DNA from 2 places in the Oryzomonas rubra genome. Region 1 is predicted to be linked to the other one. Evidence: riboswitches for the same ligand, from Rfam matches in the RefSeq annotation. Region 1 holds a riboswitch; the other holds the start of a gene.
The links. Region 1 has a riboswitch for cobalamin ahead of cobU (bifunctional adenosylcobinamide kinase/adenosylcobinamide-phosphate guanylyltransferase). Riboswitches for the same ligand answer to the same signal wherever they lie in the genome.
Positions count from the first base shown of each region.

Region 2: it holds a riboswitch for cobalamin, as region 1 does, so the genes downstream of both, ET418_RS03610 (TonB-dependent receptor plug domain-containing protein) here and cobU (bifunctional adenosylcobinamide kinase/adenosylcobinamide-phosphate guanylyltransferase) in region 1, are expected to answer to the same signal.

Region 1 covers NZ_SRSD01000003.1:256,214-260,597, forward strand. The annotation lists gene groL (chaperonin GroEL) at 1-485, opposite strand, end outside; gene groES (co-chaperone GroES) at 652-939, opposite strand; cobalamin riboswitch at 1,292-1,480, shown strand; gene cobU (bifunctional adenosylcobinamide kinase/adenosylcobinamide-phosphate guanylyltransferase) at 1,588-2,121, shown strand; gene cobT (nicotinate-nucleotide--dimethylbenzimidazole phosphoribosyltransferase) at 2,165-3,220, shown strand; gene thiC (phosphomethylpyrimidine synthase ThiC) at 3,244-4,384, shown strand, end outside.
Region 2 covers NZ_SRSD01000002.1:152,533-156,916, reverse strand. The annotation lists gene ET418_RS03620 (putative DNA modification/repair radical SAM protein) at 1-584, shown strand, start outside; gene ET418_RS03615 (TIGR03915 family putative DNA repair protein) at 584-1,387, shown strand; cobalamin riboswitch at 1,531-1,720, shown strand; cobalamin riboswitch at 1,944-2,150, shown strand; gene ET418_RS03610 (TonB-dependent receptor plug domain-containing protein) at 2,162-3,988, shown strand; gene ET418_RS03605 (ABC transporter substrate-binding protein) at 3,988-4,384, shown strand, end outside.

The DNA of each region.
Region 1 (4,384 bases):
ATGATGTCGCCGATGGTCTTGTCGTTGTTGGCGGAGATGGTGCCGACCTGGGCGATCTCCTTGTGGTCCTTGATCGGTTTGGAGATCTTTTTCAGCTCATCCACGATGGTTTCCACGGCCTTGTCGATGCCGCGCTTGATTTCCATCGGGTTGTGGCCGGCAGCGACCAGCTTGGAGCCCTGACGGTAGATGGCCTGGGCCAGAACCGTGGCGGTGGTGGTGCCGTCACCGGCGACATCGGAGGTCTTGGAAGCGACTTCCTTCACCAACTGGGCGCCCATGTTTTCGAATTTGTCTTCCAGTTCGATTTCCTTGGCAACCGTCACGCCGTCCTTGGTGATCAGCGGCGCGCCGAAGGATTTGTCGATAACGACGTTACGACCCTTGGGGCCGAGAGTAACCTTAACGGCGTCTGCCAGGGTGTTGACACCCTTCAGAATGGCGTTACGACCGTCCTGGTCGAACTTGATAATCTTTGCAGCCATGTTTTATTCCTCCATGTATGAAATTTTTATGGTGTGATCTTATTGCGGCACAGCAAAAGGCTCCAGATGCAAGGCGCGCGAGGAGCGGGGCGCGAGGCGTACCGGAGGTACGTTGAGTGTCCCGCGACGAACGCAACGCCGCAGATGGACCTTCGGCGAAGTCGCTCTATTCTACGATGGCCAGGATGTCTTCTTCCCGCATAATCAAAAACTCTTCACCGTCCACCTTGATCTCGGTGCCCGAATATTTGCCGAACAGGACTTTGTCCCCTACCTTCACGTCCAGCGGCAAAACCTTGCCGTCTTCGGTCTTCTTGCCGTTGCCGGCAGCCACGATCTCGCCACGCTGCGGTTTTTCCTTAGCGGTTTCAGGGATGAAGAGCCCCCCAGCCGTCCTGGTTTCTTCTTCTACCCTCTTGACGAGGATGCGGTCCTGAAGTGGTCTCAAACTCATGTGTCCTTCTCCTTTCTATTACCGTTGGTGGTGTAAAATCATAGACAAGATTAGCACTCGCAACGACCGAGTGCTAACGTAGGGGAATATAATCAACAGGGGGGTAAAAATCAAGGGGTGTGATAATTTTTTTCCCAACAGACCGTTATATTTGCCGAAACGGGTTCATCATCCGATCCGCCCGCCCGATCGGGACAAGTTTTCCGTTTTCAATTTTATGGCAACCGTCTGGTCCACGCGAATTAAATATGCCAGCAAATACGGGCAACTACCGGAATACGCGTAACGACGGCATGCCGCCCGTCACTTTCCGTTTTGACAATTGGTGTGCCGTCTGGTACAAAATCCGCAACTGTTTATCAACCGGTCTGGTGCCGCGCTCTTGATCAGCGCGGTTAAAAGGGAAGAGGGTGCAACTCCCTCGCTGTCCCGCAACTGTAAGGGGGGACCGATGCCGCAGAACGCCACTGGGGAAACCTGGGAAGGCGCGGCAGAGGAATGATCCTCAAGCCAGGAAACCTGCCATGCCGATGCTTTTGGGACCTCCGTGGAACGAGGGGCCGGAGCCGGATAGCATATTCATCCAGGTATTTTCGAGCCCCTGCCCACGTGTTAACTGTGGCAGGGGCTTTTTTGTTGGAGGAACGCATGGCAAAAACTATCTTCATTACCGGCGGGGCGCGAAGCGGCAAGAGCCGTTTCGCCGAGGAACTGGCCCAACAATTCGGCGCGCCGCTCTGCTATCTGGCAACGGCCCAGGCACTGGACGACGAGATGACGGAACGGGTCAAAAGACACCGTCAGCGCCGGGGCGATGCCTGGCAGACCATTGAGGAGCCTCTGCATCTGTCCCATGCCTTGGCCCGTTGCGACGGCACCGGCAAGGCGGTTTTAGTGGACTGCATAACCCTGTGGCTCTCCAACCTGCTCTTTCACTACGAAGAGCGGGACGAAGACGCCGAGGCGTGCATCATGGAGGATGTGCGCCGCCTGACGGCCACCCTGCGTGAGATGCGGACCCCGGTCATTGTGGTGTCCAACGAGGTGGGCCAAGGGATCGTGCCGGAAAACCGCCTGGCGCGCCGTTTCCGCGACATCGCCGGCCAAACCAACCAACTCCTGGCGGCCATGGCGGACGAGGTGTATGTGGCCATCAGTGGAATACCGATCAAGTTGAAATAAATCAGACATTTAGAGAAGAAAACTCACGAAAAGGAGATTACCAATGAATATCGTAGAGACCACGCTGGAACGCATCAAGCCGGTCAACGCCGAACTGCTGCAACAGGCTCAGGCCAAGCTGGACAACAAGACCAAACCCCTGGGCTCCCTGGGCAGACTGGAGGAATTCGGGCGCCGTGTCGCCGCCATCAGCGGCACCATGAATCCCGACACCACCAAGAAGGTCATCTTCACCTTTGCCGGCGACCATGGCGTGACCGACGAGGGGGTTTCGGCCTTCCCGAAAGAGGTCACGCCCCAGATGGCCTTCAACATGCTGGCCGGCGGCGCCGGAGTCAACGTGCTGGCCCGCCATGCCGGGGTCGAGGTACGGCTGGTGGATGTGGGGATGGACTATGACTTCAACGGGGCCCTTGGCCTGATCGACCGCAAGGTGGCCCGCGGCACCAAAAACTTCGCCAAGGGACCGGCCATGACCCGCGACCAGGCTCTGGCGGCCCTGAAGGTCGGCATCGACCAGGCCGACCAGTGCAAGGCGGAAGGGGTGGCCATGGCGGGAACAGGGGAATTGGGCATCGGCAATACGACCCCCTCCTCGGCCATCATCGCCGCCATCTCCGGCATTTCGGTCAAGGACCTGACCCACCGGGGCACCGGCATCAACGACGCCGCCCTGGCGAACAAGATCCGCGTCATCGAACAGGGGCTGGCCCTCAACCGCCCCGACCCAAAGGACCCTCTGGACGTACTGACCAAGGTGGGGGGACTTGAGATCGCCGCCATTGCCGGCCTGGTGTTGGGATGCGCGGCCAACGGCATCCCGGTGGTGGTGGACGGCTTTATCTCCACCGCCGGGGCATTGATCGCCTCGGAAATGCACCCTAATGTGCGCGACTATATCTTTGCCGCCCATGCGTCGGTGGAAATCGGCCACCGTTTCATGCTGGAACGGATCGGCGCCACGCCGATCCTGGACCTGAACATGCGCCTGGGAGAAGGCACCGGCGCCGCCCTGGCCATGGGCCTGATCGAGGCTGGGGTAAAGGTCTTGAAAGAGATGGCCACCTTCGAGCAGGCTGGGGTAGCGGAACAACTATAACCGGACAAGGGGATCATTCCACCATGAAAACTCAGATAGAAGCAGCCCGCGAGGGCATCATCACCCCCCAGATGGCGGCAGTGGCGGCAGACGAGGCGCTGTCGGCGGAGTTCGTGCGCAACACGGTGGCCGAGGGGCGGATCGTCATCCCCTGGAACCACGGCCGCAAGCCCAAGGCAACCGGTATCGGCTTTGGCCTGCGCACCAAGGTCAACGCCTCCATCGGCACCTCCTCGGACATCATCGACTACGAGGCCGAGGTGGCCAAGGCGCGTGCCGCCCTGGAAAGCGGGGCCGATACCCTGATGGAACTCTCCGTAGGGGGCGACCTGGACCGGGTACGGCGCGAGGTGATCGCCTGCGTTGACCTCCCTGTGGGCAACGTACCGCTTTATCAGGCCTTCTGCGAGGCGGCCCGCAAATACGGTGACCCGAACCGGCTCGACCCCGAAGAGCTTTTCGACCTGATCGAGCGGCAATGCGCCGACGGCATGGCCTTCATGGCGGTGCACTGCGGCATCAACCTCTCCACCATCGAACGCCTCAGAAAGCAGGGATACCGTTACGGCGGCCTGGTTTCCAAAGGTGGGGTCTCCATGGTGGCCTGGATGCTGGCCAACAATCGGGAAAACCCGCTCTACGAGCAGTTCGACCGGGTGGTGGCGATCCTGAAAAAATACGACACCGTACTCTCCCTGGGGAACGGCCTCAGGGCCGGGGCCATCCATGACTCCAGCGACCGGGCCCAGATCCAGGAACTGGTCATCAACTGCGAACTGGCCGAACTGGGGCGCGACATGGGGTGCCAGATGCTGGTGGAGGGACCGGGGCATGTCCCCCTGGACGAAATCGAGGGGAACATCAAACTGCAAAAGCGCATGAGCGGCGGTGCGCCCTACTACATGCTGGGGCCGATCACCACCGACGTGGCACCCGGCTTCGACCACATCACCTCGGCCATCGGCGCGGCCCAGTCGGCCCGCTTCGGCGCCGACCTGATCTGCTACATCACCCCGGCCGAGCACCTGGCCCTGCCCAACGAAGATGACGTTCGCCAGGGGGTCAAGGCCGCCAAGATCGCCGCCTATATCGGAGACATGAATAAATATCCGGACAGGATGCGGGAACGGGACAAGGAGATGTCCAAGGCCCGCCGCGACCTGG
Region 2 (4,384 bases), on a different contig from region 1:
GGGAGATCGTCACCCTGGCGGAGGGGCTCTACCGCCGCCTGGATATGCGGCGGGTCTACTACTCGGCCTTTGTGCCCGGCTCCAGCGACCGTCGCCTGCCGGCGCTCCCCACGCCCCCCCTGCTGCGGGAGCACCGCCTGTACCAGGCCGACTGGCTGCTGCGCTTCTACGGATTCGCCGCCCACGAGCTGCTGGACGAGGACCGTCCCAACCTGGACATGCGTTTCGATCCCAAGAGCGACTGGGCCGTGCGCCACCTGGACCTGTTCCCGGTGGAGGTGAACAGCGTCGAGTACGAGGTGCTGCTCCGGGTGCCGGGCATCGGCGTGCGCTCGGCCCAGCGCATCGTCGCGGCCCGCCGCCATGCCCGGCTGGGGGAGGCGGAGTTGAAACGGCTCGGGGTGGTGCTCAAGCGGGCGCGCTATTTTCTGACCGCCGGCGGCCGTTACCTGGGGGGAATCCGCCTGGACGGGGCCACCCTGGTGGCGCGGCTCCTGGCGCCGGAGCGGCGTCCGGCCCGGTTGGATCAACTGGAACTGTTTCCGGCGACCCCTGACGCCTCGGCCCTGACGGGGGAGCTGTGATGGTGTGCTACCGCTACGACGGGACCCTGGAGGGGTTCCTCTGCGCCTTGGCTCTGTGCCTCGAATCCGGGGGCGGGGAGGCGGAGTTCCTGCGGCCGGGGGCCGAGAGCGGGGCGGGACTGTTCGCGGGCGTCCCCCGTGATGTGGCCACGGAGCGTGAAACGGCGCTCCGCTTCCGGGAGCGGTTCGTCACGGCGGTGTCGCGAGATGCCTTTGCCACCCTGCGCTACGCCTTTCACAGCGAAGCCGCCGGGGTGGAGGAGCTGCTGTGGCGCTATGTGCTGGTGGGGTTGAAACAGGGGAAACGTCTGGAGCACATGCTGGCCCAGGAGCCGGTCTGCACGGTGAACCGGCTGGCCCGCGCGGTCTCCCACGAGGCCCACAAGTTCACCGGGTTCGTGCGTTTCCGTGAGGTGACGTGGCCCGTGGGGGATTCGTGGGGTGAGGGAGATGGGGAGAAGGGCACTTCGTTCCTTTACGCCCGGATCGAGCCGGCGGTCGACATCCTCGCCTTCATCGCCCCCTTCTTCACGGAACGGCTCAACGACCGCGACTGGATGATCCACGACCTGCGCCGCTCGCAGGCGGCGGTGTTCAACCGGGAGACGTGGCGCTTGGTCAGGGAGGTGGAATTGACCAGCCCGCCCGGCTACACCGCCGACGAGGAGGTGTGCAGCCGCCTCTGGCGCAGCTACTTCCAGCGTATGGCCATACCGGAGCGCCACAATCCCCGGCTCCAGCAGCAACTCGTGCCGTTGCGTTTCCGCGCCCACCTGGTGGAGTTCGGCGGGGAGGAGTCCTGAAGCCGTGGCGCCTTCACGGCTCCTCGCGCCAGGCATGGCTCTGACGTCCGTGTCTCCACCAGAATAGTTTCAATAATGGCCGTTGACACATCATATAGTGCTGTGATATTGATGCTGCGCTAAATATAGCCGATAAAAACAAAAACCGAATACCGGATCACGGTGCCCGCAAGGGCTTGATAGGGAAGAGGGGTGCAGCTCGAAGAGCCATTCCCCCGCGGACCCGCCGCTGTAAGCGATGACGAAGGGCATTACGTCACTGGTCGAAAGACCGGGAAGGCGCCCGGAGGATGAATCGCGAGCCAGAAGACCTGCCCTGATCTCAGCACTCGAAAATTCCCCGTGGTAAGGGAAGAGTGAATCCATTACCAGACTTTGAATACGAAAAGTCCGCTTGATGCTTCGGCACATGCGGACTTTTTTTTATGCCTTTTCCCTGTTTGATGAAGATTTATGGCCTCTGGCTGGCGAGGGCGCGGGACCGGTTATGGGAAAAGACCCTGATCGTCCGGTTCCCCGAAAACGGCGCACCCTAAGCAGAACGATTTCAAAAAGGATTTCGCGCATTAATTAGAGTTATCACCGAATGGATGTGAGGAAGAGGGGTGCCGCTCCCGATGGAGCCATTCCCCCGCTGCCCCGCAGCCGTAATGGGAACGAAACCCCGTCGCGCTCAGCGCGAAACAGCCACTGGGAGCAATCCTGGGAAGGCGGGCGAGTAGGTGGCCCTGAGCCGGAAGACCGCTCCATTCGTAATTTCGAGGGAGGAATGTCATGAAGAAGAACGTTGTAAACCTGTTGTGCGTACTGTTGTTGTCTACCCCGGCCTTTGCCGAACCGCCTGATGCCGTCCTGCCGGAGATCGTGGCAACCGCTTCCCGCTGGGAAGAGTCCGTGGAGCGCGTCCCGCAGGATATGACCGTCATTACCCGGGCCGATCTGGAGAAACGGGGCGTCCCTTTTGTCGTTGACCTCTTGAGGCTCCAGCCAGATGTGCAGGTCGTGCAAAACGGCGGCCCCGGTACGAACGCAACCCTGCTCATGCGTGGCGGCGGCAGCAATCAGGTGCTGGTGCTGGTCGACGGCATCAAGTTCAACAGCCCCACCACCGGTTCCGCGGACCTGTCCACGTTGCTGACCACCGATATCGAGCGCATCGAGATCATCAAAGGCCCCCAGAGCACCCTCTACGGCTCGGAGGCCATGGCCGGCGTGGTCAACATCATCACCAAAAAGGGGGAAGGCAAACCGAAGGCCGGCCTGAGCGTCGAGGGGGGCTCGTTTTCCACCGTCAGGACGGCTGGTTCGGTTTCCGGTGGCACAGACAAGACGAGTTACCGGCTGTCCGCCACCTACTTCGACACCGACGGTATCCCCACAGCCAAAAACGGCTCGGTGCCGAACGGCACCACGAACAAGTCGGTATCGGCTCGGCTCGGCGCCAACCCGGCCGACAACGCCTCCATCGAACTCAACCTGCGCTACGGGGCGGACAAGACGCAGCTCGACAATTACGCCTTCGGAGCCGGGCCGGTGGACACCCGGAACTATAGCCAAAAGCACGAGAACTATCTCGTGGCCGCCACCGGGAGGATTTTCCCCTGGGAGAAGTACGAACAGAGTCTGACGCTCTCATATCTCCGCGATAACCTGAACGCCACGGACCCTGTCACCGCCTACAATAATTACCGGATCAACGCGACCACCGAACTCCTGGACTGGCAACACACGCTTGATCTGCACCCGTTGACCATAACCGGGGGATTTGCCTACCGCTACGAATCGGCCAATAATGAGGGGGCATTCGACGAGTCGATTGACAACAGGGCCGGTTACCTCAACGCCAAACTCGGCCTGCTCGACGATGCCCTGATTCTCAACGCCGGGCTGCGCTATGACGATCATTCGGCCTTTGGCGATGCCGTCACCTACCGGGCCGGCGTGCTCTATAACCTCAAGCCGCTGGAGATGAGATTCAAGGCAAATCTCGGCAGCGGATTTCGGGCACCATCGCTGAATGAGCTTTACTATCCGAACTACGGCAACCCCGATCTGAAACCGGAAAGAAGCATCGGTTACGACGTTGGTGTCGAAAAGGACCTGCTCGACAAGAAGCTGGTGATCGGCGCGACCTGGTTCTGGCAGCGCTACCATGACCTCATCCAGTCGGACCCGAATACCTTCACCGCCGTCAATATCGGAAACGCTCTGACCGAGGGGGTGGAGGTCACGGCAACCGCCCTTCCTCTCGCCGATCTGAAATTGAATGCCGGTTACACCTACCTCAACGCGGTCAACAAGGACACCGGAGCCTCTCTTACGCTCCGCCCACGGAACAAATTCACGTCATCCGTTGAATATACCCTGGCAAAGCTGACGGTGATCGGTGAATACCGGTATGTTGCCAAGCGGTACGATGCGACGCTGAATCGGGACCTGTCCCCCTATGCCCTTGTCAATCTGAAGGGCTCGTATCTCCTGCACAAAAACCTTTCGCTCTTTGCACGAATCGACAATCTCTTCGACAAATCGTACGAGGAGGCCGGTGGCTATGGTACTCCCGGAATCTCCGCCTTTGGCGGTGTCAAGGTTGCGTTTTAGTGGCGCGGAAACTGCGCGGCGTAACGCGGTGGGTTCTCTGCCTGCTCATCCTCTGCGGATGGCATGGGGCCGCGTATTGCACTCCTCGGCCCCCGCAGCGGATCGTCTCCCTCGCCCCGGCCATGACCGAGATCATGTTCTCCCTGGGGCTGGGGGAGCGGATCGTGGGGGTGACCACGGTGTGCGACCGCCCCGCCGCGGCCCGGAGCAAGGCGAAGATCGGCGGCATGGCGAACCCGTCCATCGAGGCGATCGTCGCCCTGAAGCCGGATCTGGTGGTCATGACCAGCGACGGGAACCCGAAGGCCGTGGCCGAACGGCTGGCCCGGCTCGGTATCCGAACCTATGTCTTCACGTCCCGGCGCCTGACCGAACTGCCCGGCGGCATCCGGGAGA